Regions from separate parts of the Entomomonas moraniae genome, predicted to be linked through region 2. Evidence: riboswitches for the same ligand, from Rfam matches in the RefSeq annotation. Region 2 holds a riboswitch; the other holds the start of a gene.
What was found. A riboswitch is a leader RNA that binds a small molecule or an ion and turns the genes downstream of it on or off. The one in region 2 is predicted to bind cobalamin.
Positions count from the first base shown of each region.

Region 1: another riboswitch for cobalamin. It lies ahead of DM558_RS03320 (TonB-dependent receptor plug domain-containing protein); the one in region 2 lies ahead of DM558_RS06445 (energy-coupling factor ABC transporter permease).

Region 1 covers NZ_CP029822.1:692,439-695,619, reverse strand. The annotation lists gene DM558_RS03320 (TonB-dependent receptor plug domain-containing protein) at 1-1,639, opposite strand, end outside; cobalamin riboswitch at 1,799-1,991, opposite strand; gene DM558_RS03315 (autotransporter outer membrane beta-barrel domain-containing protein) at 2,714-3,181, shown strand, end outside.
Region 2 covers NZ_CP029822.1:1,339,765-1,342,945, reverse strand. The annotation lists gene cynR (transcriptional regulator CynR) at 1-12, shown strand, start outside; gene DM558_RS06455 (DUF4279 domain-containing protein) at 285-713, opposite strand; gene DM558_RS06450 (DUF4279 domain-containing protein) at 722-1,132, opposite strand; cobalamin riboswitch at 1,279-1,449, shown strand; gene DM558_RS06445 (energy-coupling factor ABC transporter permease) at 1,568-2,299, shown strand; gene DM558_RS06440 (energy-coupling factor ABC transporter substrate-binding protein) at 2,296-2,586, shown strand; gene cbiQ (cobalt ECF transporter T component CbiQ) at 2,573-3,181, shown strand, end outside.

The DNA.
Region 1 (3,181 bases), 650 kb from region 2:
AGCGGCTATTTAATTCTAAACCTCTGACAATAACCTCATCAGAATTATTCACATAATCAGAAATATTACTATTGTTGCTACGTGGCTTTGTAATAATCCGATCTTTAATACGATTTTCAAAATAAGCAACATCAACTAGCCAATTATTACCAGAAAATACAGCACCAAACTCATACTGCTTGTTAGTTTCAGGTTTAAGACCAGGTGTGCCATAGATTTGTGAGCCCGCTAAGGTTGTATAGTCTGCCCCTAGCTCTGACGCAGTTGGCGCTCGAAAGCCTGTACCCATACTGGCTTTTAAATTTAACCAATCTGTCGCTTCAAAATTTAACCCAGTACTCCATGTGGTCTTATAATAATGTGTGCTACCCGTTAACTGATTTTTCAAATAGGGTGTTCTGTCATAATAGGTTTTACCATCCGTGTAACGAGCACCCGCTTTAAATACTAATCGATCATCTAAAAAACGCTGTGCATCTTCAAAATATAAACCATACATTTTTTCCCTTTGATTATTATCAAAAGGCGTTACTTGCGTCATGGGTGCACCATTTAATCCAAAACGATGACGGGTTGAGCGTAATTTATTTTTTTCAAAATCAACCCCTAATAGCAAGGTATTACTACTCGTTAAATCAACTTCTGGTTGAAACTTTAATCCAGCAGCCGTTAGCTTACGCTTATTGTGATCTAGACTAGTTTTAGCAGTTTGAGGAGAGGCCCACTTGAAATCATCAATATCTTCAAGCCAATAATTATGTAATTTCCACCGCAGCCGATCATCCTCTGTACCATGATGCCAAATAAGATCAGCAGAAGTATTATAACGATCTTCTTTGGCTGAATAGTTGGCTGATGAACCACGAAAACCTACATCATAAACGCCATCTTTAAGTATCGAAAAATCGATTAAATTAGCCTCATCCACTTGCCAACTTAAAGCACCATCAAAACCATGACGTTTCCAACTGGTATTGTGCTGCGTCCCTCCCCCCTTACCCGCCTTATAATCATTTTGAGTGGCTGTATTAAAACCAAAAAAACCTGTAAATTGTCCATCTTTGCTTTGCCAACCATATTCACCACTCCCAGAGGCCATACCAAAAGAACCACCTTTAAGCGTAACCTTTCCTCCTTCGGTATTATGGCCGTTTTTCATGATAATATTTATCACGCCACCAATGGCTTGACTGCCATAAATGACCGAGGCAGGACCCCTAACAATTTCAATTCGATAAATATTGCTGGGAGATATTTTTGAGAGATTAGCTGTTCCCGCTCGACGACCATTAATTAAGACCAACACTTGGCTTTTAAAATCTTTACCTTGTCCGTCTGTTGCTGCACCACGAATATTGATAGAGGTTTGCCCTGGCGTCCACTCACTAAAAAATCCTACCGCATTTTCAGCCAATAGACTGGTTACATCCGATGCGCTGGATCTTGCTATTTGTGCTTGGTCGATTACCTGCACCATTGCTGTCGCTTTTTTTAACTCTTCATTACGCGCTGAGGCACTAACAACAAAAGGATCGAGCAATAGAGAATCCTCATCACTGCGTTTAACCTCTTCCGCCCATAATGGACTTGAACAAACTAACACCATTGCATTAATAACAGCTGCCTTATTAGTAAACATAATATGATCCTTAGTAATTTACCAAACCACAAGCAGACGGTATTTGTAAAAATAAAAAATCCCGCTTGCAAAACAAGCAGGATTTTTTAAGGTAACAAATAGAATGTAACCATCATAACAATGGTTATACAAAGACTACTGTTTTCCTTCCCGCCGAAGAAAAATCAATGTATTCACACAGGTCTTCTGGCTTAGCCTCATCCTCACCTGCTCCTTCCCAGAATAATCTCCAGTGGTATATACAGGTTCGTCAGCATTACAGCAGCGGGGGCTGCGGAGGATTTTCACCTCACTTCCGAAGTCATTTTTATCAATCACTTCAATGTATTAAATACAGATTCGTAAGAAAATACTATCAGTCATTTAGGTCTATGATACTGAGCGAAGTCAAAGTATCATATTAGGACGTAAACTTTTGGGCTACGCTAACTAACTCATTTTCTGCACACAATATTAAAGAAAGCCAACACAAGAATCAAGGATGCTAAAAACCTGTTAAGAACATAATGTTATTTTGTGCTATGTTTTATAATTGCATCTATTTGAAATGATTAGTCTTAAACTAGGACAGTTCAGTGGACATAGACCTCCTTGATGAGCATATACCAAAAAACTATCTAATTAGGATTGCAAACTCAAGCTAACATTATTTCCGCTATTGGCATTTGCAGTCTCATCTCCTATCATACAAAAATCACCCCGTGCTCAGCTTAATCATTTTACATCTGTAATTATCTCAAACTATAACTTTTTAACACACGTCATCACCACTTGGTTTAATTAATAACAAATTAAGATAAAGTGATTTATATCTAAAATTTATAATTATTAATTGCCACCTATCACCTATAAAACTATACTCATATTTAATCATAATGAATTGATTTTTTGTTTGTATTATTTCCAAAGATAGATATGAAACTTTTATTTAAAGCTAACTTAAACTTAACATTTAGCTTGTTCTATAAGTCACTGCAGTAGCTTTTATGTTTCATATCACTATCAATATTAAAGCAATCAATTTTTAACGAGATCGCTGTAAGCAAAGGCCAAGCAGTATAAGGTGTTATTTTAATGAAAAAACAACGTTTCCATAGTTCATTAAAGTTTAAAAGGTATTTAAAATCTTTTTCTTTAATATTTATATCTAATACAGTTGCTTTTTCTGCTATTGGAGCCAATAGAACAGCAACGATATCTAGTGGTTCTCAACAGTTAACAGGTGCGTATGAGCTCAGTAACTCATCGCAAAGCCAAGCAACCGTAAAAATCACAGGAAATAATACCACTGTAACGGCAGGAGATGATGTCTCTATTTCTGTGACAGGGCAAGGTAATGCCATATCATTGACGAATGGTAGCTTAATCCTTGATGGAACATCTATACAAGGAAGCAATAATTCGACATTTTCTTCTTATATGGTTTCAAATACGAATGGGAACCTCAATGTATCTAATATTAGTTTAACAACTGATACAATAAAAGCCAGTGGCATAGTTACCAATGGGAGCAGCTCTGTTACAAATATAAAAGATAGCCAT
Region 2 (3,181 bases):
AACTTAGTGTAATAGATGAATGATTAAAAAAATCGTATTCTTTTAAGCGTCGTAAACTTAGGTTCACTAATAAAAAAGATATTAGAAGTGAGCACTCTACTAATCATAGCACTTAGTTTTCTAGATTCCTGAAATGGAAAAACAACCAATGATTGACAAATTAGCCTGTATAGTTAAAAAATACTTGGCTTGAGGGTGTAATTTCTATTGAAGCCAATGAGATGGCTCTTAAGTATTGGCAGTAAGAAGTTTACGGTGTTTATATTAAGCCTAGGATCAATTCATTAGATAATGTATTGATCAAACATAATTTTTGCATAAATATCGTTAATAAATGTCAGTGTTTTATGGTCAAAGCCTTTAGCAGGTTTTAACCCGCATTTGTCTTCATTTTTCATTTTAATGATTATTCGAAACTCATGGTTCGTATTATATTGTTTTTTTAGTGATCTAATGATTTCTTTTTTGTCTGCTAATAATGAAATGAGTTGGCTGAGCTGATCGTTAATATCATGTGAGATTTCCTCTGGTGTTTCTATTATCCAGCTAGTTGCATTAGCTTTTTCGTTGTCATTGTTGATTAATGGTTGATAGGGTTTAACGTTTGATGGTTGTAGTTCTAATAAATTACTTATAAGGGTTGTATTTAAATCATGGGTATAAATTAAAAAGCAAACTTTAACAGTGGCGGAGGTTGCGAAAGGATCTTCCATTAAGTTACCTACGAGTTAATATAAAAATCTATGTCTATTTCTGCCTGAATTGAGTTAATAAAGGCAATACTACTTGTTTCAAAATAAATACTGGGTATTTCGCTGTTTTCAACGTATACAAAAAATCCAAATATGAAATTAACATCATGTAACTGCTGTTTAATAGCTAATAATTTATCTTCTTTTCCTTTAAGTAACACTATTATCTGATTTAATGAATCGTTTATATCCATTGAATCTTTCCTTGTAGGGCCTAACTCCCAGCTCGTAAACGTGTATTTATGTGTATTGTTTTGACTTATTGTATTTCCTTTTATACGCGTTTTTGTGGGCTGAATATTTAGTTGTTGACTAATTAAATCTGTATCAAATCGATCAGCTGTAATACGAAAAGTTAAACCAATATTAGTTTTATCCATAGTTCTTCAGCTATATAGAATATTAGAGTATCACTTTAGCATAGAGAGTTATTTAAGGGTATGAGGTATTAAATTTAACCAACTCATTACCTACATCAATACTTCACCACTTTTATATTTACCCTTATATAAAAACAGCATAAACTCTTAACTAACGGTAATCAAACATAGCTTAATTGCTAGGAAGCAGGTGTGAATCCTGCGCAGCCCCCGCTGCTGTAAGGTGGACGAATCTGTCATGACCACTGAGGAAACTCGGGAAGGGACGGATGAGAATGAAGCCAAGCCAGAAGACCTGTTTGATTACCTAGGATACCTCCTTCGGTGGGAAGGGTAGTCTATCGATGAAATATTTCTCCCTTTTTTTATTTCATATGTATAGCCTTATTAACACCGAGTTAGGTGTATATGTCTCTGACAAATAAGGTTATTACGATGAAAATCAAGCTCAAGCCTTTGTCACTAGTAGCCGGGGCGGCATTACTGACTCTCTTTCCTCAACAAGCGTTTGCTATGCATATTATGGAAGGTTTTTTACCGCCTGTTTGGGCGGGTGCGTGGTGGCTTATTTATGTTCCTTTTTTGATTTTAGGGCTTTTTCAGCTAAAGAAAATTTCTGCAACGGGGACGGATAAAAAAATATTGTTAGCTTTGTGCGCGGCATTCGTATTCGTATTGTCTTCCTTAAAAATGCCTTCTGTTACGGGGAGTTGTTCTCATCCTACAGGGGTTGGCTTAGGGGTAGTCATGTTTGGCCCTTGGGTTATGGCTGTCTTAGGGGGAATCGTATTATTATTTCAAGCTTTATTTTTGGCGCATGGTGGGCTTACTACTCTGGGTGCCAATGGCATGTCGATGGCTGTGGGTGGTCCGGTTGTAGGTTATGCGATTTGGAGAATAGCTAATCGATTAAAAATTCGCAAAGATGTGGGTGTTTTTCTCTGTGCTTTTACAGCTGATATCGCGACGTATTTTATTACTTCTATTCAATTGGCTGGGGCCTTCCCCGATCCTCAATTTGGTTTTATGGCCTCAGCCGCTAAATTTATGGGTATTTTCTGTTTAACTCAAATACCAATTGCAATTGCTGAGGGCTTGTTAACAGTAATTGTTTATAACATTGTGGTTGATCGTAAGATTGCACCGGCGGAAGGATTTGTGAGATGAAAAAGAATTTAATACTGTTAGCGATAGTGATCGTGATGTGTTTAATCCCATTTTTTATGCCTACCAATAAGGGGGCTGAGTTCGGCGGTTCAGATGATCAAGCGGAAGGTGCTATTAGCCAAACACATCCTGATTATAAACCTTGGTTTTCTTCTTTCTTTGAACCTGCCAGTGGAGAGATAGAAAGTTTATTATTTACTTTGCAAGGCTCTTTGGGAACCGGCGTTATATGTTATATCTTAGGCTATTACCGTGGTAGAAGGCTAAAAGATAATGCTAGAGATTGATCATTATGCCTATCAAAGCCGCTGGCGCACAGTAAACCCTTTGTTTAAAGCGGCGGCTTATATTATTTTATTATTGATAGCGTTGTGTACTTTTTGGTGGTTACAGATTGTTATTTTATTGGTCTTAGCGCCTATTAGTTGTTATGTCACTCGCATCTCTTTGGGTAAATATTGTAAATGGATGATGGTTCCCTTTTCTTTTTTATTGGTCAGTATGCTGGGTATTTTAGTGTCATTTGCTTGGGAAGCTAACTCTTTATTGGTCAGCTTCCCCGTGGGTTCGCTTTATATCGGTATTAGTGCTGACTCATTGGCTGTTGCTCAGAACGCTTTCTTTCGTAGTCTCTCTTGTTTGGCGGTTACTTATTTATTTGTATTAACAACACCTTTTGATCAGTTGATTTATATTGGTAAAAAACTGCGCGTTCCCAATGTTTTGTTAGAGACTATTTTGTTGACTTACCGCTTTATTTTTATTTTTTTAGATGAAGTTGTGGCTATCAAGCGTGCCCAAACTTTACGTTTTGGTTATATCTCTATGGCAACGAGTTATCGGTCATTGGGGATGTTAATTACGATGTTATTTAGCCGAGTG